Regions from separate parts of the Bacillus sp. UNC322MFChir4.1 genome, predicted to be linked through region 1. Evidence: riboswitches for the same ligand, from Rfam matches in the RefSeq annotation. Region 1 holds a riboswitch; each other region holds the start of a gene.
What was found. A riboswitch is a leader RNA that binds a small molecule or an ion and turns the genes downstream of it on or off. The one in region 1 is predicted to bind thiamine pyrophosphate.

Region 1 (7,787 bases):
TAATACAGCTGCAATTAATCCCACAATCCAGAACTCACCTGAATTTCCTAGAATATATTTGAAGAAGTAGAATAACACAGCAGTAGTTGCAACATTGGCAATCGCATATGCAATATATGAAAGTGCTAACCACATCAACTGATCGTTTTTAGCGATGGCTTTGAAAATATCTTTAATGCCTGCCTTTTCTTGTTGTTGACGAATTACGCTATCATTTTCTTTTGTACCAAGTGCTGTAATAATTGCTGTTCCACCAGAAATAACAGCAGCAATCACGCCAAACCAAAACCAACCAGAAGCCCCCTGAGAATGTTCACCAGTCATCAAGAAAGTAAAGAACGTAACGATTGGTACAACTGCTAGTGTAGTCCCGTTTGCCCCAAGTGATGATCCAAGTCGCGCAAATGTTGCCAATTTTTCTCGTTCCTTAGTTTCAGTGCTTAACGCTGGAATCATCGACCAAAAAGCAATGTCCTTAAATGAATAAAAACTATCGAGCAAGATATAAACAATTGCAAATAAAATGATGAACAGTGTAGTATTATGAATTGCAAGACCGAAGAAATTAGTAAATATACATACAAGAAGGATAGAACTAACTAAACCACCAATGACTAACCAAGGCTTAAATTTCCCGAATCTCGTTTTTGTGTTGTCAATTATTCCTCCAATAATCGGATCAAAAATAATTTCTACCAATCGGATTACTACGACTAAACTCGTAATAATTCCAATCATTTTTGCAGTCGTTGCTTTATCAGCTCCAGTGAACATCGCACTCGTAACAAAGACCATAAAATAGGTGCTCAAAGTTACATAAAATATGTCATGACCAAATGCACCTAAGGCATAGGAAACACGTTGTTTTAATTGTCCATTCATTTTTATTCCCCTCTTTTTGAAAAAAAATTTTAACAACAATTAAGAAAGCGCTTGCAAAGTTAAGTGTAAAAAACTAACGAACTCCATTCATGTCCTTTCGGTGGTTTTCTTTTTCATGTATAGTTTAACAAGAAAACGCTTTCCGTTTTATATCGTTTTGTGACCTTGATTTAACCTTTTGTTGCATTTCTTCCTTCAAAAGGCAGCTTAGGTTATAGTAATCACGAAGAGGGGGAGAAGCTCATGGAACAAGCAATCTTTATTAAAAAAGAACAGCATCACTTCTCAGGCGAACTTTATTTTGATTTTTGTGGTTTTTCAAAAACACTGCCTTTTCATACTTTTGGACCAGCTGTACGTAACAGCTACATTATTCATGTCGTGTTGGATGGAAAAGGAACGTACTATATAAAAGATGAAAAATATTCATTGCAGAAAGGAAATATTTTTCTCATTCCTCCAGGGGAGTCGACCTTTTATCGCTCGGATGGAGAAGAACCATGGTTATACGCGTGGCTGTCATTTGGCGGGAAGGTCGCAGAGGAAATTATTCATTATTCGAGTTTTAAAGAAGATAACTACTCTGTTACCGCAACTAACATTCAACAATATTCGGATATTATCTTGGAGTGTATGAATTACTCCCAGGGTACATTAGAAGATGAATTAAAGTTGAATGAGCTGACCTATCGTTTTTTAAGATTATTACTTACAGATGGCGGCGAATTCTCACCATCTGTAAAACAAAAATTTTCACGACTCGCGATTGAAGCGATGACATATATTGGAGAACACTATGTAGAGGAAATTACAGTAAGTGATGTGGCAAATCATCTTGCGGTCAATCGAAGCCATCTTTCGCGGGTCTTTCACAGTCATTTCGGGATGAGCATGAAGGACTGGCTTTTAAGGGTGCGCATTAATCACGCAGCGTATTTACTTTCAATGACAAATGAATCGGTAGAAAACATTTCTTATCAGGTGGGTTTTCGCAGTTTAGTAGTCTTTAGCCGCATATTTAAAAAAGTGACTGGAGAAACACCTACGCATTATCGAAAACGTATGTCGAAAGAGAATTTCCAAACAATCTCTTTATCAAGCTTGAAGTTCTTACTTGATGAACAAGAAATTATTTCACGGGCCACTTAGGAAAAATAAATTTGTTTGTTCATAAAAATAATCCATGCTACAATGAAAACGAATTGAAACAGGGGAGCCTATGTGGCTGAGAGGATGTAACAATACATCGACCCTTAACCTGATCTGGATAATGCCAGCGTAGGGAGTTGTATCAAGAATCGTAGCAATTGTTATTCTATGATAACTTGTATATAAAGCTTTCCTGCTTTGCGGCAGGAAAGCTTTTTCTTTTTGTATGAAATTTATTTAATATGGGGAGGAATTTAGTATGTCACAGCAAGTTACAGTTTCATTTTCAGTTGTACCACAAGCGAAGCATAAAGATGTATATGCGGTTGTAGATAAAGCGATTGAAGTTGTTCAGCAGTCAGGTGTGCGCTATGAAGTTGGCGCGATGGAAACGACAATGGAAGGGGATTTAAACGAGCTTCTTGATATTATTAAACGTGCGCAGCAAGCTTGCATCGATGATGGGGCAGAAGAAGTGGTTACTTCTATTAAAATCCATTATCGCCCAAGCACAGGCGTAACGATTGATGAAAAAGTATGGAAGTATCGTGAAGAATATGAAAAAACAGAAGAAATCTAATATAGCAATTACGACAATTTGGCTGTTCCTTCTCATCGCAATATGGGAAGGAGCAGTTTCGATATTCCATATTGAACCGTGGATTTTGCCGAAGCCGTCTGCAATTGTACATGAACTTATCGACATGAAAGATTTACTACTTCCCAATACAGTGCAGACTTTGCAAGAAGTACTTATCGGGTTATTTTTTGCCATTATACTTGGAACGAGCATTGCAATTATTATGGATGTGATTCCGTTATTCCGTGTGTTAATCAATCCGCTATTAGTAATTTCACAAACAGTTCCGATTGTTGTACTTGCACCTTTATTTATTATTTGGTTTGGCTACGGAATGCTGCCAAAAGTAATGGTTGTTATTCTCGTATGCTTCTTTCCCGTTACACTTAGTATTTTAGAAGGTTTTCAAACGGTAGATCAATCCATGCTAAAGCTGCTGCAAACCATGAGGGCAAGTAAGTGGCAAGTCTATCAAAAAGTAAAATTTCCAGCAGTATTGCCATACTTTTTTTCGGGATTAAAAATTGCTGTTACATATAGCGTAATGGGAGCCATTATTGGGGAATGGCTTGGTGCAAGTGAAGGTCTAGGTGTTATGCTGACAAGGGCAACAAAATCCTTTTTAACAGCTCGTGTGTTTGGAATTGCTGCTGTTATTGTCTGCGTGACGCTACTGTTGTATTTTATTGTTGAATTTATGGCAAGACTAACAGCACCGTGGGTTTACAGAAAGGATGGGAGAAAATGAAAAAAGGGTTAAAAGTGTTATTAGCAGCTTCGTTATTATTTACATTTGCAGGCTGCTCAGCAGGCAAGAAAGAAGAAAGTAAAGAGAAAAAAGTAACAGTAGTATTGGATTGGTTTCCAAATACAAATCATACTGGTTTATATGTAGCAAAGACGAAAGAGTATTATAAAAAACAAGGGTTAGATGTAGAAATTATTCAGCCAGGTGAAAATACGTCTGCTGAACAAATGGTAGCATCAGGTAAAGCTGATTTTGGTGTAAGTTATCAAGAGAACGTAACAACAGCAAGGGTTGAAGATATTCCAGTTGTATCAATTGGTGCGGTTATTCAACATAATACATCTGCATTTGCATCTTTAAAAAAGGATAACATCACATCTCCAAAAGCATTTGAAGGAAAACGATATGGCGGTTGGGGAGCACCGGCTGAAGAAGCGACATTAAAAACAGTTATGGATAAGCATCAAGCAGACTATAATAAAGTGCAAAAAGTTGTGCTTGGACAAACAGATTTCTTTAAATCGATTGGCCGTGATGCTGATTTTGAGTGGATCTATTATGGCTGGGATGGTATTGAAGCGAAGAGAAAAGGCATTGAGCTGAACACGATTATGTTAAAAGATTTAAATCCAGCATTAGATTATTATAGTCCTGTTATTATTACTAGTGAAAAACATGTAAAACAAGATAAAGACTTTGTGAAGAAGTTTATGAACGCAACAACAGATGGCTATAACTTTGCAATTAAAGAACCGAAAGAAGCAGCGGATATTTTAATTAAAAATGTACCGGACATTAATAAAGAGCTTGTACAAGAAAGCCAAAAATGGTTAAGTACGAAATATCAAGATGATGCGAAAGCGTGGGGAGTACAGAAGGAAGAAGTATGGACGAATTATATGAATTTCTTATATGACAATAAAGTCATTAAAAAGAAAATTGATGTGAAAGCGGCCTTTACGAACGAATTCCTTCCGAATGAAAAATGAGCGGACTACAAGTAAAAGACGTTACGAAAACATTTGATGAGAAAACAGTGCTAGAGCATATGAACGTTGTGGTTCAAGAGGGTGAATTCGTTTCTTTTGTTGGACCAAGTGGTTGCGGAAAAAGTACGTTATTAAACATTATAGCTGGCATTGAACAAGCAAATGATGGAGATGTGATTTACGAAAACCAATCCGTTATGAATCGAAACATTGTGAGCTATATGCCGCAGCAAGATCTCTTGCTTCCATGGCGTTCAGCCCTTCATAATATTGTATTACCGTTAGAAATTGAAGGACAATCGAAAAGAAAGCGATTAGAAATTGGTATGGAAGCATTACGGCAATTTGGACTTGATGAATATGCAGATCATTATCCAGACGCGTTATCAGGTGGAATGCGGCAACGTGTTAGCTTCTTACGGACGTATTTATGTGATAAACCGATTATGCTTCTTGATGAACCCTTTGGAAAACTAGATGCATTTACAAAAATGGAAGTGCATAGCTGGTTATTAGAGTCATGGCAAAAAGGGAAACAAACGATCATAATGGTTACGCATGACCTAGACGAAGCGATTTTGTTATCAGATCGCGTCTTCATTCTGTCACAGCAACCTTCAACAATTGTCGGCGAAGTGAAAGTGAACTTGCCGCGCCCTAGAACGATGGACATGTTAACGTCAGAAGAATTAAAAGAAGATAAAACAGAGATATTGAAAATACTAGCTCCTTATATGAGGAAATAAAGCATTACCCCTTAACGGTTTTTGATACTATTAACTGTTAAGTGGTTTTTTGTTAGATTCTAAGCAGGAATTTTAACAAATTTGCAGAATTTAGCATATGATAGAATAAATGTATGATTTTTGTTTATTCTATATACAAATAATAATTTCTAAAGAGGTGAAAGGATAAGATGACTTTATCAACTGTTCTTCAAATGGTTTTGGCTTGATAAGGGAGTAGTCTGCCCATTTTTTGAGTAAAAGCCAACCGAAAGACAGTAGATAAAGAACCTTATTCCTTTTTTACGATAATAATTTGTAATGGATAAGGTGTGTTTACCTTATCCATTTTTACGTTTAGCGAATTGAATATTGTTTTTTTGTACTGTTCTCTCGTTTGGCTTTAGATGTAAAGCGAAAAGGAGAGAGTAAAATGAGTATGTTATCAGTTGAAAATCTTACCCATATGTATGGGGATAAAATAATCTTTCAAAATATTGGTTTTCGATTACTTCGAGGTGAGCATGTTGGTCTTGTAGGGAGCAACGGAGCGGGAAAATCAACGTTACTGCGTATATTATCAGGAGAGTTACTTCCTGATAAGGGAGCGATTGAATGGTTTCCTCAGATGAAGATCGGTTTTTTACAGCAACATATAGATTTGCAGGCTGGCACAACGATTATGCAGTATTTACAAAGTGCCTTTGCTCACTTGTATGATATCGAGAATAAGATGCTGCAAATCGCAGAGAAAATGGCAACATGTGATAACCTGGAACAATTGTTAGTGAAATACGGAGAATTACAAAGTGTACTTGAGCATTCTGATTTTTATCATGTTGAGGAAAAAATCGAAATGATTGCTACGGGATTAGGAATTTTAGAACTTGGTATGGATCGCGATGTGGCACAACTAAGCGGCGGCCAACGCACAAAACTGTTATTAGGAAAATTATTATTAGAAGAGCCGCACGTTTTATTACTCGATGAACCAACAAACTATCTTGATAACGTGCATATTGAATGGCTTATGGGTTATTTGAAACATTATGAACACGCTTATATTGTCGTTTCGCATGATGAAAGGTTTTTAAATGAAATTACGAATGTCATTTATCATTTAGAACATAAAGGACTGAAACGCTATATCGGCAATTATCAATCATTCATAACAAACTATGAGCAACATAAACAGCAATTACAAGTCGCGTATGATAGGCAACAAAAAGAGATGGAAAGACTAAAGAACTTTATTCAAAAGAATAAAATTCGTAAAGCGAAACAAGCAAAGAGTCGTGAGAAAGTATTAGCAAAAATAAATCAAATCGGAAAACCAACTTCTGCACTGCAACCGCGCTTTATGTTTCAGGTGCACTTGGATCCAGTTAGCCGAATTTTAGAGACTAAAGATATGCAGATTGGTTATAAAGAGCCTTTATTCAGCCCCATTGATTTACAAATAAAGCGCGGTGAAAAAATTGCAATCGTCGGCTATAACGGGATTGGGAAAACAACAATGTTAAAAACAATGCTTGGGTATTTGCAGCCGTTAAGTGGCACGGTGCAAATAGGAGAGCGAGTAAACCCGGCGTATTTTGCACAAGAGGAATTTGCTACGGAGCAAACACCGCTTGAGGAAGTATGGTCACTGCGGCCGGATATGACGCAAAAACAAATTCGGCAATCATTAGCAAGATGCGGCTTAACAGAAGAGCACATTTTACAGCCGCTTTGTTCTTTAAGCGGCGGAGAACAAACGAAAGTACGTTTATGTGAGTTAATGTTAACAGAAAGTAATGTACTTGTTTTAGATGAACCGACGAATCATTTAGATGTTCGGGCAAAAGAAGCACTGAAGCAAGCTCTTATGGAATATGAAGGCACAGTGCTACTCGTTTCTCATGAACCAGATTTTTATGAAGAATGGGTGACGCAGGTTTGGACTGTGCAGGACTGGTGCAACCGCACTTAATAGTGAGGAAAGTGTTTCTTGTTAGTTGAACCAATCGGGCTTTTACGGGCAGTTATACCCCCACCTATCTTCTTTGCTTCTCTTCCAATCTTGAGGTGGGGGTCTTACTGCCCGTTAATGCGGGATAAACTGTAAATAAGGGGAGGGGGTGGTGTTATGGATATTTTTTCGATTCTTGCGGAGGAACGTATTCGGCAAGCGCTGAAAAATGGTGAATTTGAAGACCTGCCAGGGAAAGGGAAACCTCTTGAGTTAGAAGATTTATCGATGATCCCAGAAGAACTTCGCATGAGTTACAAAATTTTAAAAAATGCTGGTATGATCCCTGAAGAAATGCAGTTACAAAAAGAGATGTTAAAAATAGAAGATCTAATTGCTTGTTGTCATGATGAGGAAGAGAGACAACAATTACAAGAAGAATTAACGGCGAAATCACTTCGTTTTCAACAACTGATCGAAGAGCGAAAAATGAAAGGAACAGCTTCATTTGGTATATACCGCGATAAGATATTTCGAAAACTTTTGTAAGGAAGATCGTATGATTTTGAAGTAAATAAGAGAGAACGATTGTTATCTGTACAATTAGCTCGAAAATTATCCTAATTTAGGTAAAAATGTAATTTTATTAGAGGATATGGAGAGAGTTTTGGCGAAATATTTAGTTGTGATTGTTTTCCCTGAAAAATATAAATCGAACTCTAGCTGAAGAGTGAAAGGGGGATTTTAGGATGGAAATGGAAAT
Region 2 (7,787 bases), on a different contig from region 1:
CCGACAGTTCCTCTTTCCTTACGAGGAAACCAATTTGCGATGGTAATAAAGCTAGGTCCAACTCCCATTCCTTGGAAGAACCCATTGAAAACAACAAGAATTGCAAACATCCAAAATGCCGTGCTGAATCCCATCATAATATTGACCATAGCACAAAGAAGCAAACCAAGCGCCATATAACTTTTAGGATTCGCTTTGTCGGCTAAACTACTCATCAAACCTTTACTAACTCCATAAGCGATAAGCATGCAACTGCTTAATAATCCTATTTCTGTAGCACTAAGGTTAAGGTGTTCCTTCAAATAAGGAGTAGATAAGGCAAAGTTGTTACGTACTATATAGTAAGCTATGTAACCTAAGAACACCCCTAATAAAGATTGTATCCGGAAAAGCTTATAGGTTTTTTGAACCTGATCTGGTGCTATTTTTGTAGTAGCAATTTTAGGTTTCAAAAATGAGAACATATTATCTACCTCGATTTCTTTACTTTGATTTACAAAAAACTTAGACTAGCATGAAATTTAGTATATAAATAGAATGCCAATTTGGTGAAGACGTTTTCACAAATACTTGCGTTATATCATACCTCCTTTGTTACATTATCTTATATGCCAATTCGTTAAAATATCAGTAAATATCTGATTTTATGTAGGATAAAATAGTATAGTCTGTCAGAATTTATCCTACAAGCAATATTCATGGCTATATAAATCTGTTTTGTAACTACTCAGTCACTCTATGAAAAAAAGGCAGAAAAGCACTTTTTTAATGGCCTGGGAGGAATGGGCTCTGTATAGGAGCGGTCAGGGGAGATATAAATAGAAAGTATTTATATATTTTTTGTCACAACTCTGACATGAAAAGGAGTGATGGATACATTCTTTCATAGATTTCGCATATTGTCCTGAAGTAATATATGAATATAAACTGCAAAAATCCTAAATTAAGTAGGATTCAATTAGGGGATTTTCACATCATACATAAAGTGAAACTTCTATTAGTGGGTGATAGTGATATTCATCTTTCACTGATGGACAACGCAGCTCTCTCAATCGTGATTTGGGGAGCTAGTAATAAGGAGATAAAGTGAAACTTTAATCAGTGGGGGTTTTCTTCATTCCCCACTGATTATCAGCCCTCACCAATCGGGCTTTTACGGGCAGTTTATCTCCCGCCTAACTTCTTAGGAAAAGCGGAAGCGGCTCGCTCAGAATCGCAGGACGCCCACGCCCCTGACAGAGAGGCGCTTTTTGCCTCGTCCGAGGGGGCGAAACGGCTGGAAATTCTAGCCGCTAGAGCTGGACGATGCTTTTGCTGAATTTTGAGGCGGGAGTATTACTGCCCACGAATAGCGGGATAAATTCCTCGCCTGTAAGAACGGAGGAAAGTATGACAAATTGGTTGAGGATTTTTTTAATATTGCTTACTACTTTACCTGCAATAGGATGTCAGCATGAGCGTTCGAACCCTCAAATTGTTTTCTCCGAATTTGACACCATGCCTGTTGGTTACCAAGACGACAATCCCGCTCCTGTACGAATCGCAATTTCAAGTGTGTTATCAAAGACTGATACCATTATGCACTATAGGAAAATAGCTAACTATATTGGAGAGAAGCTCCATAGACCTGCAATTCTAATTCAGCGCAAGAGTTATAATGAGATTAGTATGTTGATGATGAATGGAGGTGCTGACATAGCTATACTTTCAACAGGAGCATATATCACTTACAGACATGTTGAGGGACTTGAAGCAATTGCTATGCAAGAGCGAATGGGAGTTCCATATTATTATGGTTATGTCGTCGTACACCGTAAAAATGAAATATCCAGTATACATGATTTGAGAGGGAAAAACGTTGCTTTTAGCGATCCAACTAGTTATTCCGGATATATTTTTGTGAGGAAAAAATTAGCTGAATTAAGTGAAACACCAGAGCATTTCTTCGGGCGTTATGTTTTTACATATAATCATGAAGACTCCTTAAGTGCTGTAATAAATGGAGTTGTTGATGCCGCAGCTGTTGATAGCTTAGTCTTTGAGCGTACGAAACTTAAAAATCCAGAACTAATTAAGGATTTAAAAATTATTGCAAAAACGGAACCGATTGGTACCGGTCCTGTCGTCATCAATAGTAATTTACCTGATGAGGAGAAGCGAATTATTAAAGAAAGTTTCATTACTATGCACGAACAAGAAATAATAAAACCAGCGTTTCAAGGGTTGTTCATTGATCGTTTTGTTCCATTTGAATCAAGGTTATATGAGGGTCATCTATGAAGTGGCTGAATAAATTACAAATAAACCAAAAAATATTTGGAGCTATATTCATTTCGCTACTCTTTCTCGCCCTAGTATTAGGATGTATCATTTGGGAATCACTCACAAAAATCATGACAGAAGACCTAAAGAAACGTGGTGAAAATATTGCTGAAAATATTGCAGCATTGTCCTCGGATTACATTTTGACTGACGACTATTATTCAATCCATCTTCTCATTACACGTGCACAGGAAACGAACAAAGATGTTCGTTATATACTGGTCGTTAACAATAATAATGTTCTTGTCGGTAATACATTCTCTAAGCACCTGCCGAAAGGAATATTAAACGCACATAAGCCTGATGGTGTTAATACTAAAAATTACGCGATCCTAACTTCTGATGAAGGAAATATTCATGACATACTTGTTCCGATTGAAGAGGGAGATGTAGGGTTCGTTAGAGTTGGAATGGCAGAAAAACAGGCGAAAAGCTATATTTTTACTAAAATAATAGAGTTGGTTGTTGCTACATTTTTGGTCTGCATGGGAGCAGCAGGGATCGCTTATTATGTGACCCGTATCATTACCCGGCCAATTAATAGTTTAGTTGATACAGCAGCAGGCATATCAGCTGGTAATTTATCCTTAAGAGCTAAAGCAGTAGGTGATGATGAAGTTGGAAAACTTGCACAGGCTTTTAATGAAATGGCTGACAATCTGATTAGTTCTAGGACTGCAGTAGAGAAATTATTGAAGGAACTTCAAGAAAAGGATGCCCTTCGAGATACGTTGATTTTGAAACTACTATCCGCTCATGAGGAGGAGAGAAAAAGAATTTCTCGTGAACTTCATGATGAAACAAGCCAAGCCCTAACTTTTTTAATGGTTACAATGCGTATTTTGGCTAATGAAGCTAAAGATGACGAGCAACTGGAGCTACTTCATGCAAGTCGAGAGACAGCAGCCGGTATTTTACGAGAAATTAGAGATTTAGCAGTAGAATTAAGGCCACCGATCCTTGATGATATGGGATTAATTCCTGCATTAAGGAAATACGTAAGAAAGTTTGAAGAAAAATGCGCTCTTACGGTAACTCTACACGTTCCTGATGATGACGCCTTCGTCATAGATAGTCATATTGCTGTAGCACTATACCGAATTGTTCAAGAAAGTCTTACCAATGTAGTGAAACATACAGTAGCGACTGAGATTACGATTAATATGGAGATAAGAGATTGTTCGATCTTGTTGAACATCCATGATAACGGTCACGGTATAAATGAGGATGATTTTGAAAAAGCTCGCCAGCAAAATCGAATCGGAATATATGGAATGAAGGAAAGAGCAGAATTATTAGGAGGTTCATTTTTGATTAGAACTCACAATAACGGTGGAACGGAAGTTAGTGTGTCTATCCCATTAAAACAGAGAGAAGGGGATCAAGATGGAAAAGACAATCAGCATAATGTTAGTTGATGACCACGCTTTGATGAGAGCTGGTTTAAAACTATTATTACAAAAAAGGCCATCATTAAAGGTTGTAGGTGAAGCTGCTGATGGATTTGAAGCACTAAGGCTTTACGACAATTTAAGGCCCGATATTTTGATATTAGATATATCTTTGCCACGCATAGATGGAATTCAAGTTTTAACAGAAATTAAATTACGCTATGAACAAGCGAAAGTCATCGTGCTTACCATGCATGAAGATGAGGATTATATAACATCAATCATGAACGCGGGAGCTTCAGGTTACGTCCCTAAAGCGGCTGTCGATGAAGAATTATACAATGCGATTGATTCTGTTATGGATGGGTACATATACCTCCGTCCAAAGGAAATTTCAACTATGTTAAAAAAAATGCAAAACGAAACGGATTCTCGAAATCCATATGTAATTTTAAGTCCACGTGAACGAGAGGTATTGAAATTTCTTGTTCAAGGTTTTTCAATGTCTGAAATCGCTGGGGAATTAACGATCAGTATAAAAACGGTTGATACCCATAAGACGAGAATGTTGAACAAACTTAATCTTTCTAAGAAAAGTGAACTTGTTCAATATGCCATAAAGTATAATTTAATACATATAATATGACGGGATAATGCTTGTTATAAAAGATTTTTTTCTTTCGCTGATTTGAAACAACACAAAAATCCCACTTTAGAAAAATGGGATTTTTGTTTCGTTATATTATAGTTATTTCCGAAATACTTAGAGACTCTAAAGATTGCTGATTAAGCAATCTTTTTTTTGCTTGTATTTATACTCGCGCTCATAAATAAGCGCGGTGCTGTTGTAAATAAAACGACAAGTAGAACCGCACACATTGCGAAAGAACCAATCATTGTGATGCCGTTAAAGATAAAGGAATATAAAACAGCTGATTGTCCTTTTGGTGCATATTGTCCAAAGAAAATAAAGCCAGCAATGAAGTGCCAAAAATAACGAGCTAGGCTACCAATAAACGCAGCGATAATGACATACATGATTGCTTTTGCTTTTTGTTTATTAGCAATTGCTTGTTGAATTGGTGCATGAAATAATCCAGAAAAGCCAATAAAGGCAAAGGCGATGAAGTATTCAATAAACGCTTGTACCGGCGTAAAAATAGATGCATCTCCTGCGACAATTTGTAATAATCCCCAAACGAGACCACTTAAGAAACTCGCTTTAAATCCCCAGCGGTAAGCAACAATAAAAATTGGAATCATCGCAAACGAGATAGAACCGCCTGTTGGAAGTTTAATAGATAATGGCAAAATGTCGATGACTAACGCAAATGCTGCAAGAATCGCCGCCTCTATCATCGCTTGTAAATTTGTATTACGCATGTAAAAATCCCCCTACATCCAAGTTACAAAAGAAGAATCTTTATCATAGGGGGATGAAAATACACAAATTGAAAATCACTACTTATGTATATATGTTTGCACAATTCCTACGTTAGCATTAACTAACAGGTTCTAAGGGTCGGAACAAAGTGTTCCCTCTCAGCGACGTGGCTCCCCCTGTGACAACGAGATTCTTAGATTGTTACTACCATTGTAATAACAATGGATAAGAATGGCAAATTTAATTTATATATAAGTTGAAATAAAAACCCCTTTCTTTTTAGGGAGGGGCGACTGGCCATGCATAACAACGATTTTTATGTTAAATAAGATGGAATTGTACAAAAAATAGTAATAAATTCACGGTATATTGTATAGTGTTTTTTCAGAGAGTCATGTTATAATTGGTATTGATAATAATTATCGTTATCTTTTGAGGGGGATAATTTATGAACTTAGTTGATATGAGTATAGATGAAAAAGTACGTGTAAAAGATTTACAATCTCTTGATAAATTGTTAAAACGCCGTTTGGCTTCATTTGGATTTTCTGAGGGCTGCGAGCTTTGTTTAAAACAAAAGGCAATGCTTAATGGTCCATGTACATTAGAATGCCGTGGACAATTAATCTCTATTCGTCATTGTGATGCGAAAATGATAAAGGTGGAATTAGCGTGAACAAGGTTGCTTTGCTAGGAAATCCGAATACGGGAAAAACATCATTGTTTAATGCGCTTACTGGTTCTTATGAATACGTTGGGAACTGGAGCGGAGTAACCGTAGAAAAAAAGATTGGTAAGTTAAAAGATAAGCAAGGAATGTTAATAGATTTACCAGGTATATACGATTTAAATCCTGTATCCCGTGATGAGGGAGTTGTTACACAATTTTTATTAACAGAAGAATTTCATCATATGTTAAATATTGTGGACTCTTCTCAATTTGAACGTAATATGCATTTAACATTACAATTGTTAGAATTCGGAAAACCGCTTTCTATCGGTTTAAATATGATTGATGTGGCAAAACAACGCGGGATTACGATTGATGTTAAGAAGCTATCTGAAACGCTAGGTGTAACAGTTATTCCTGTTATCGCAAGAAGTGGAAAAGGATGCGAGGAGTTATTAGCTGCTCTTCATAAAGGCGATAAGGCGGGGCAGAAACCGTTTGTTCTTTCATATGGTAAAGCGGTCGAGACAGGAATCCAGCGCGTTATGGAGAAATTGCAGCGCGAAAATGATGAGCATGCAAGATGGCTTGCGCTTCAATTTTTAGGAAATAACGAAGTGGTAGAGAAAGAAATTGCCAAGTCGCATGTATATAACGAACTTGTAGCAATTCGCTCTGCAGTAGAAGAAGAATTAGATGTTACGCTAGAACAGCATATATACGGAGTACGTGCAGCGTATATTGAAAAGTTGAAAACAAGTGTGATTCGTAATGAAAAAGAAGGAAGTATTCCTTTTTCGGAAAGAATTGATAAATTAATTACGCATAAAATTTTGGGACTACCAATCTTTTTAGGAATCATGTTTTTAATTTTTCAAGTTACGTTTTCGTGGATTGGAACGCCTTTATCGGATCAATTTGATGCGTTTGTTGGCGGGCCATTTACAGATTGGGTAACAGCAGGACTTACGAATATTGGTGCGTCTGAGTTTATTCAAGCGCTCGTTACAGATGGAATTATTGCAGGAGTTGGTGCGGTATTAGTATTCGTGCCGCAAATTTTCGTATTGTTCTTCTTCATTTCATTACTAGAAGATTCCGGATATATGGCGCGTATTGCCGTTGTAATGGATCGTGTGATGGAGTTTTTTGGACTAAACGGAAAAGCGTTTATTCCTATGATTATCGGTTTTGGTTGTAATGTACCAGGCATTATGGCTGCGAGGACGATTGAACAGGAGAAAGAGAGGCTGCTTACGATTTTAGTGACACCGTTTATGTCATGCTCAGCCCGTTTACCTGTATATGCACTATTTGCAGGGGTCTTTTTCCCGAATAGTCAAGCAGCTGTTGTATTTTCTTTATATCTCATTGGTATTATTCTGGCATTACTTGTTACAAAAATTATGTCTATTACGGTTTTAAAAGAAGAGAAGTCTATTTTTGTCATTGAACTTCCGCCTTACCGTGTGCCGCAACTAAAAACGTTATGGCGCAGTACGTGGGAAAAAGGAAAAGGATTTGTACGTAAAGCAGGTACATTTATCTTTGGTGGTTCTGTTGTAATTTGGTTATTAAATTATGCTGGGCCATCTGGACTCGATGTAGGGATGGGAGATAGTTTCTTAGCGATGATCGGTGGATTATTTGCTCCAATTCTTGCGCCGCTTGGTTTTGGAACATGGCAAGCAGCTGCATCTCTGTTAACAGGATTTTTAGCAAAAGAAGTTGTTGTTTCTACAATGGCAATTATTTATTCTGTGAAAGAAGATGTATTAGGAAACGTAATCGGTACGCATTTCACAACATTATCAGCATATTCGTTTATGTTCTTTATTTTACTGTATGTACCATGTTTAGCGACAGTTGCGGTTATTCGCCGTGAAACAGGATCTCTAAAGTGGACGATTTTCTCTGTTGTGTATCCACTTGTGGTTGCATACGTATTAACACTAGTAATATACCAAGTTGGATCCATGCTCGGATTCTAAAAGGAGATGTATCATAATGATAGTCAATA
Region 3 (7,787 bases), on a different contig from region 1:
AGCCATTATAAATAATGCTTGTTAATAAAGAACCTATAATGAATAGTGCGGTATATATGTGTGAAATATGTCGCTTTAGTCGGATCTTGAATATTTCCATAATCACTTCGCAAGCAACAAACGCAATAATAATGTTTAATAATACAATGTTTGTGTTATAAATTAATAAGCAAAAAATTAACCCGAAAAATGCTAAATACTCAATAAGTAACGAAATATTACGTGCCATAATGCGTTACCTAACTAAGAAAGGAAGTGGATTTACAGCATTTGTTTTTTTAAGATTCCATTCCCCGTTATGTAATTCAAAATGTAAGTGTTGACCAGTTGAATGGCCTGTATTTCCCATATAACCGAGCAATTGGCCTGTTGCCACTGTATCTCCTGCTTTGACAGCTCGACTTTTCATGTGAGCATATACAGTTGTGTATAACTTCCCGTTTATATGATGAGCAACAAATACAACATTTCCGTAACTTGTAGAATAATATGATTTAACGACAGTTCCAGGTGCTGAAGATTGGATTGAAACATCTCCTGTTGCTGCAAAATCTATACCATAGTGCATTGCTCCCCAGCGTTCTTCAAATCCTGAACTTATTTTTCCTTGAGTAGGATATTTAAATACAGCTGGAATAGATGGTGTAGCTTGCTGTTTGGGTTGTTGTTGCTGCTGTTGTACTATATAATGCTGTGCGACATAGCCATATCCTGATCCATAGCGAATTTTATACCATGTTCCCAAATTCTCAACGACTTGTACTTGTGTTCCATGTGTTAAAGAACCGATAATAGCTGTATTTGTTCCTGCTCCGCTACGTACTTTTAATGTAGGAGTGGCAACAGAATAAGAATTTCCACCTTGTACAGTAATTCCTTTTACTAATGGTTGATCAGCGTTAGATAAAAACTCTTTCTTTACATAGCCGATTGTTCCATTATGTACAATTTTATACCATCCTTCTCGTTCCTCTTGAACAGTAACAAATTTCCCATTTGGTAATACAGTAATAATTTTAGATTGTGTATTTGGTTCAGTGCGAACGTTTAATACATCTGTATTTACGATATACTGATTCCCACCATCGTGTGGTTTTGTTAAAGAAATTGCTTCTTTTTTGACATAGCCAGTTTTATTGTGAGCGTAAATTTTATACCATTCATTCGTTGTTTCAAGAATTGTAACGGGAGTGTCACGTGTAATGCTGTCAATAACAGAATCTGCCCCATTAGGACTATTGTACATTTGTAATGTTTCTGTTTTTACATAACCAATTTTGGTTTTTGCTGTTTGCTCTGCTGCTGCGGTATGTACATTAGATTCTGCTATAGAGGGAAGCATAGCGGCAACTGTTACAGTAGTTGCTGTTATTGCTGCGACTTTTAAATTCATATATTCATAGACCTCCTTATGTAATAAGCTATTATGAATGAAATCATAATATAAAGCTGTTGAGTTTGTAATATATTTGTTGATTCAAGACAAGTAAATATTTTTTCTCTATATACAAGTTAAAAAATCGACTTAAGGAGAGCATCTGGATGAGCTCCTACCGCACAAGCTATGCTATATTCTGCATAGTGGCGACTTACATGTCGAAAGATTTAAATGGATATATAATAAAAGGATAGCAGATTTATAGCCGTTCTGGAAATAGATAGAAGAAATTCATTTTTTTCTGAACTTACAGTATGTTTTTGAAATATTTTCGTAACTACTCATCCATACATTTCATTTAGAAGTTTGGTAAGAGGTATTATTCTAGTGAAAATAAAAAAGGCCCTAACTACTCCTATACATAGCCAATCCCTCCCAGGCCATGAAGAAATGCTTTTCTGTCTTTTTTTCATAGAGGGACTGAGTAGTTACATATTTTCTTTTGTTTAATTCAAAATGAAAAGAGTTGCCGATGAGATATGGTGATGGTATACTGACTATGTTAAATGAATATACTGCTAGGGGAGCTAGTGTTGCTAGCTGAGAGTAGACCGATAGTCTTTGACCCTTGAACCTGATCTAGATGATGCTAGCGTAGGGAAGCAATTTGGACGATATAAATAACGTCCCCGTTTCTTTATGCATAGAAACGGGGATTTTTTCTTAACAATTTTATAGAACACCACTAGGGGTGCTTAAAAGCTGAGAGAGGTAAAAACCTTAACCCTTATAACCTGATCTAGGTGATGCTAGCGTAGGGAAGTGGAAACAACAAATGAGTTTTTCTTTTGTTTGCTGTGGCCACTTCTTATATGGAAGTGGCTTTTTTATTTGGAAACATACATACAGGAAGGGGAAGCGGAGATGACATTTTGTGAAAGACTATTTGAAAAGGTGCAACCTATTTGGGAGAAGAGTCACAATCATCCATTTGTAACAGGGATGGGAGATGGAACGTTAGAGAAAGATAGATTTCAATATTATATTGTTCAAGATTATTTGTATTTGTTAGATTACGCAAAGCTATATGCAATTGGTGTTGTCAAAACAACAAATCCAAAAGTGATGGCGAAATTTGCTGAACAAATTGATGGAATTTTAAATGGGGAAATGACGATTCATAAACAATATGCAAAACGCTTAGGAATTTCTGTTGAAGAGATGGAATCCGCAAGGCCATCAGCTATGAATCTAGCATATACAAACTATATGATGTCTGTTTCTCAAAACGGTACACTGGCTGAGCTAATTGCAGCATTGCTTCCATGTATGTGGAGTTATTGGGAGATTGGAAAGCGTTTAAATGCGATTCCAGGAGCACGCGATCATGAATTTTTTGGTGAGTGGATTCAAGGATATAGCTCTGAGGAATACGGGAATCTTTGTGTATGGTTAATTGATTTATGTAATGAAATTGTAATTGGGAAAACAGAAGAAGAACGAAATCGTTTAGAAGAGATCTTCTTATATTCCAGCCGTTTTGAATATTTATTTTGGGATATGGCATATCGTAAGGAGATGTGGGGGTTTGAAGAGCAAGAACATACTACAATTTCATAACGTTTCTTTCCATTATGATGAGAAACCGATTATAGAGGGTCTTAATGCTGCAGTACAAGAAGGGGAATTCATTAGTATTATTGGGCCAAGTGGCTGCGGGAAAAGTACATTGTTTCGGCTTATTACGGGACTTGAGAAAGAAAATGCTGGCACGATTGATGTAATGGGAACAACTCCTGTTGGCTATATGCCGCAAAAAGATATGTTACTCCCGTGGCGAACCATTATTGAAAATGCAGCTTTGCCTCTTGAATGCCAAGGAATGAAGAAAAAAGAAGCGCAAATGAAAGCACTAGAGCTGCTGGCGCAGTTTGGACTGCAAGGATATGAAAAGAAGTATCCAAAAGATTTATCAGGCGGAATGCGGCAACGCGTATCGTTTATTCGGACGTTGTTAACGGGAGGCGACCTCTTACTATTAGATGAACCGTTTAGTGCACTTGATGCATTAACGAAGGCATCTCTGCAAGAATGGTTGTTTGAACAATGGAAACATTGGCAAAAAACGATTTTGTTTATTACACACGATGTTGATGAAGCGCTGTATCTTTCTAATCGTATTTTTGTCGTAACAGAGCAGCCAATTACATCATTAACTGAGCGAGTTGTACCCCTTGGACAAGAGCGCTCTCGAAAGGATTTGCATCGCCTGGAAATGCTGGCGTTAAAAGATGAACTTATTGGCATGTTGCAAAGACAGGTGCTTGTATGAAGCGAATTATAGATTATGTTCCGGCTATTATTGTAACTGCTATTTTGCTGATTGGATGGGAAATAGGGGCACGGATTCTTGATGAAATGTACATTTTGCCGTCTCCAAGTGCCATTGTTCGAAAAATATGGGATTTGCGGGATATATTGCTTACGGTGCATTTACCAGCAACGCTTTCTGTTACAGTGATCGGCATTGTCATTTCTATCGTATTAGGCGTTGGGTTAGCGATGTTGATGAGTATGAGCTCATTTGCTGAGAAGGCATTTTATCCGCTCTTAGTTGCTTCACAAACGATTCCCGTTACAGCTTTAGCACCATTATTTGTTTTATGGTTTGGTTATTCGATTTGGAGCAAGGTTGTTGTCACAGTACTGATTACGTTCTTTCCTATTGCAGTGAATACGTATGATGGCCTTTGCAGTACGAAAAAGGATTGGGAAGAGCTTTTAATTACATATGGTGCAACAAAAAAAGATATATTTTTCAAATTGAAATTGCCGTCTGCGCTTCCCTATTTTTTTTCAGCTTTAAAGGTAGCTGTGCCATTTAGCGTGATTGGGGCAGCAATTGGTGAGTGGCTCGGGGCACAAGCGGGGCTAGGCTATTTTAGTAAACGAATGATGACACAAATGGATGGTGCGGGTGTGTTTGCGCCAATTGTTTTATTGTCATTACTCGCTATTTTCTTTGTATTACTCGTTTCGATATTTGAGAAGAAATTGATTAGTTGGAGGAAGCATTCATGAAACTAGTAAAACGCATCTTTGTGTTTACATTATTAATTGCGATGATTGCTGGGTGTTCTAGTAATTCAGCATCAGAAAAGAAAAAAGGTGAAAAAGAAGTAACTGTTATGCTCGATTGGTACCCAAATGCAGTGCATAGCTTTATTTATGCAGCAATTGAAAAGGGCTATTTTAAAGAAGAAGGTGTGAAGGTACATATTAAATTCCCTTCTAATCCAACTGATCCATTAACGTTAGCAGCAGCAGGAAAAGTAACGGTTGGATTGTATTATCAGCCTGATGTTGTAATTGCGAGAGCGAATGAACACATTCCAGTGAAATCTATCGGTGCCGTTGTTCGTTCTCCTTTAAACCACGTTGTCTCGCTAAAATCAGCAGGTATTTCTTCTCCTAAAGATTTGGAAGGAAAAACAATTGGATATTCAGGGACACCGCTAAGTGAAGAATATGTAAAAACGATGATTAAAGGAGACGGGGGAAACCCAAATAACGTAAAAGTAGTCGATGTTGGTTTTGATTTAGTACCGGCTCTTACTACGAAAAAAGTAGATGCTGTTACAGGGGCATACATTAACCATGAAGTTCCAGTCATGCGTCATGAAGGTTACGAGCCAGCATATTTTAACCCAGCGGATTACGGTGTACCGAACTATCATGAACTTGTATTTGTAACAGGCGACAAAGCATTGAAAAAAGATAAAGAAACATTACAAGCCTTTTTACGCGGGGCGAAAAAAGGTTATGAATTTATGAAAAAAAATCCAGATGAAGCATTAAACATTTTATTAAATCATCAAGAAAAAGAGAATTTCCCGTTGATTCCAGAAGTTGAAAAAGAAAGTATGAAAATTTTATTAGACAAAATGGAAACGAAAGATGAACCATTTTTATCAGATACAGCAAGTTCGTGGGAAAAACAAAACAAGTGGTTAAAAGAAAAAGGAATGACAAAAGAAATGGTTCCGGCAAATGAGTTGTTTGAAAACATTTTAAAGTAGGCGAATGGATATGAAAGCTGAGCTTCACGTTATATCAAATGGTCGTATGTCATTTGAAGAGTTAGCGAATATAGCAACTGATATTGAAAGTGAAATAGATTATTTGCACATTCGTGAGCGAGAGAAAAGTACGAAAGAGTTATATGAAGGTGTGGAAAAGCTCTTATATAATGGGTTTCCTTCTTCTAAACTTGTCATCAATGATCGGATTGATATTGCAATTTTATTCAATATTAGACGTGTACAACTTGGATATCGCAGCGTGGATGTAAAGTCTGTTAAAGAAAAGTTTTCTTATTTACATGTTGGTTACTCCGTTCATTCATTTGAAGAAGCTGTATTTGCTTTTCAAAGTGGCGCAGATTCTCTTCTATATGGACATTTGTTTCAAACGAACTCTAAAAAAGGAGTTCCGCCAAGAGGATTAGCTGGGATTACTGAAATAGCAAAACGCTTAACAATCCCAATCAACGCTATTGGAGGGATTACTCCTAATCATACAGCAGAAGTACTTGGCACCGGGGCTAATGGTATTGCAATTATGTCTGGAATTTTAAGTGCCGCAAAACCAAATGAGCAGGCCAAATTATATAAGGAAACGATACGAAAGTGGGCGAGAAATCATGAAAAAAATATATGATGTTGCCATCGTTGGCGGCGGTGTAATTGGAAGTTCGGTTGCACATTTCCTTGCTGAAAGAGGTTATAAAGTTGCCATCATTGAAAAACAAAAAATTGCTTCTGAAGCCTCTAAAGCAGCAGCAGGATTATTAGGTGTCCAGGCGGAGTGGGATGAATACGATCCGCTATTTGAATTAGGCAGGAAAAGCCGCGCAATGTTTCCGAAACTTGCAAGTCTATTACGTGATAAAACCGGAATTGATATCGGATATGAAGAAAAGGGGATTTATCGCATTGCTCAAAATGAAGAAGAGAGTGTCCGGCTTCTTCATATTATGAAATGGCAGCAGCAAACAGGAGAAGAGTCCCATTTTATCTCAGGAGAAGAACTACGAAAAAAAGAACCCTATTTATCTACTTCGATTATTGGCGCAGTTTACCACCCAAAAGATGGTCATGTCATTGCCCCGGAGCTGACGAAGGCATTCGCTCACTCCGCTGCGATATCTGGTGCGGACATATATGAAGAAACGGAAGTGTTTGATATTCAAATGAAGAATCAGCGTGTCACAGGATTACTGACATCAGAAGGTGCGATCGCCTGTGAAAACGTAGTAATTGCTGGAGGTTCGTGGAGCACAAAACTATTACAATATTTTCATCATGAGTGGGGGACATATCCTGTAAAAGGTGAAGTCGTTGCGGCGCGCAGTCGTAAGCCGCTTCTACAAGCTCCTATTTTTCAAGAGCGATTTTATATCGCACCGAAGCGCGGCGGACGTTATGTCATCGGGGCAACAATGAAACCTCATACATATAACAAAGCGGTGCGCCCTGAAAGTATTACTTCTATATTAGAGCGTGCATATCGGATTTTGCCAGCATTAAAGACAGCAGAATGGGACGGAGCCTGGGCAGGGTTACGTCCGCAATCGAATCATAATATGCCGTATATCGGCAGGCATGAAGAGATTACTGGTTTATACGCCTGTACGGGCCATTATCGAAATGGAATTTTATTAAGTCCCGTTTCAGGAGAATATATGGCTGATTTGATAGAAGGAAAGCAAGAGAATCGTTTACTAGATTCGCTGCTTTCACAATCTATATAAATCAATCTAAAACCTCTTTCTTTCTTTTGGAGGGCGAGAGCAAGAAGCGGTTAGGGCCTATTAAAACAAAGGGAGAAAGCAAACAGCGGTCGTGTTTTGCTTTGCATAACCGCGATGTATATTTTTCGTAAGGAGATGAAAGCTTGAACTTAAAAATTAACGGAAGACAAGTAGATGTACCAAGTGAGGTTAAAAGCGTAGCTGATTTGCTTGTTCATTTAGGATTAGAAACGAAAATTGTTGTTGTAGAACGCAATCAAGATATTTTACAAAAAGAGGATCATCAAGATACATCTGTTTTTGAGGGAGATCAAATTGAAATTGTAACATTCGTAGGAGGCGGTTGATTATGTTAAAGATTGGGCCATTTACTTTTCAGTCTAGATTGTTATTAGGAACAGGGAAATTTTCCGACTTTGATGTGCAAAAGAAAGCGATTGAAGTATCAGAAGCAGAAATTTTAACGTTTGCGGTGCGTCGGATGGATATTTTTGATGCAGAGCAGCCCAATTTACTAGAAAAAATTGATGTAACAAAGTATACACTTCTTCCAAATACAGCGGGAGCAAAAACAGCAGAAGAAGCAGTGCGCATCGC

Region 2: linked by a shared signal. The riboswitch ahead of thiT (energy-coupled thiamine transporter ThiT) and the one ahead of BR72_RS23165 (MTH1187 family thiamine-binding protein) in region 1 are both predicted to bind thiamine pyrophosphate.
Region 3: linked by a shared signal. The riboswitch ahead of tenA (thiaminase II) and the one ahead of BR72_RS23165 (MTH1187 family thiamine-binding protein) in region 1 are both predicted to bind thiamine pyrophosphate.

What each region holds. Positions count from the first base shown of each region.
Region 1 covers NZ_KN050813.1:8,800-16,586, reverse strand. Annotated here, with positions in the region: gene BR72_RS23175 (glycoside-pentoside-hexuronide (GPH):cation symporter) at 1-882, opposite strand, end outside; gene BR72_RS23170 (AraC family transcriptional regulator) at 1,126-2,031, shown strand; TPP riboswitch at 2,082-2,184, shown strand; gene BR72_RS23165 (MTH1187 family thiamine-binding protein) at 2,291-2,611, shown strand; gene BR72_RS23160 (ABC transporter permease) at 2,559-3,359, shown strand; gene BR72_RS23155 (ABC transporter substrate-binding protein) at 3,356-4,348, shown strand; gene BR72_RS23150 (ABC transporter ATP-binding protein) at 4,345-5,094, shown strand; gene BR72_RS23145 (ABC-F family ATP-binding cassette domain-containing protein) at 5,507-7,045, shown strand; gene BR72_RS23140 (DnaJ family domain-containing protein) at 7,202-7,573, shown strand; gene BR72_RS23135 (hypothetical protein) at 7,774-7,787, shown strand, end outside.
Region 2 covers NZ_KN050810.1:281,385-289,171, reverse strand. Annotated here, with positions in the region: gene pgtP (phosphoglycerate transporter PgtP) at 1-464, opposite strand, end outside; gene BR72_RS20550 (substrate-binding domain-containing protein) at 1,390-2,280, shown strand; gene BR72_RS20545 (sensor histidine kinase) at 2,277-3,740, shown strand; gene BR72_RS20540 (response regulator) at 3,709-4,359, shown strand; gene thiT (energy-coupled thiamine transporter ThiT) at 4,500-5,096, opposite strand; TPP riboswitch at 5,183-5,284, opposite strand; gene BR72_RS20530 (FeoA family protein) at 5,546-5,773, shown strand; gene feoB (ferrous iron transport protein B) at 5,770-7,758, shown strand; gene BR72_RS20520 (FeoB-associated Cys-rich membrane protein) at 7,775-7,787, shown strand, end outside.
Region 3 covers NZ_JQKQ01000024.1:90,160-97,946, reverse strand. Annotated here, with positions in the region: gene BR72_RS11210 (SH3 domain-containing protein) at 236-1,393, opposite strand; TPP riboswitch at 1,949-2,056, shown strand; TPP riboswitch at 2,116-2,216, shown strand; gene tenA (thiaminase II) at 2,303-2,998, shown strand; gene BR72_RS11200 (ABC transporter ATP-binding protein) at 2,967-3,710, shown strand; gene BR72_RS11195 (ABC transporter permease) at 3,707-4,459, shown strand; gene BR72_RS11190 (ABC transporter substrate-binding protein) at 4,456-5,457, shown strand; gene tenI (thiazole tautomerase TenI) at 5,468-6,097, shown strand; gene thiO (glycine oxidase ThiO) at 6,081-7,190, shown strand; gene thiS (sulfur carrier protein ThiS) at 7,334-7,537, shown strand; gene BR72_RS11170 (thiazole synthase) at 7,540-7,787, shown strand, end outside.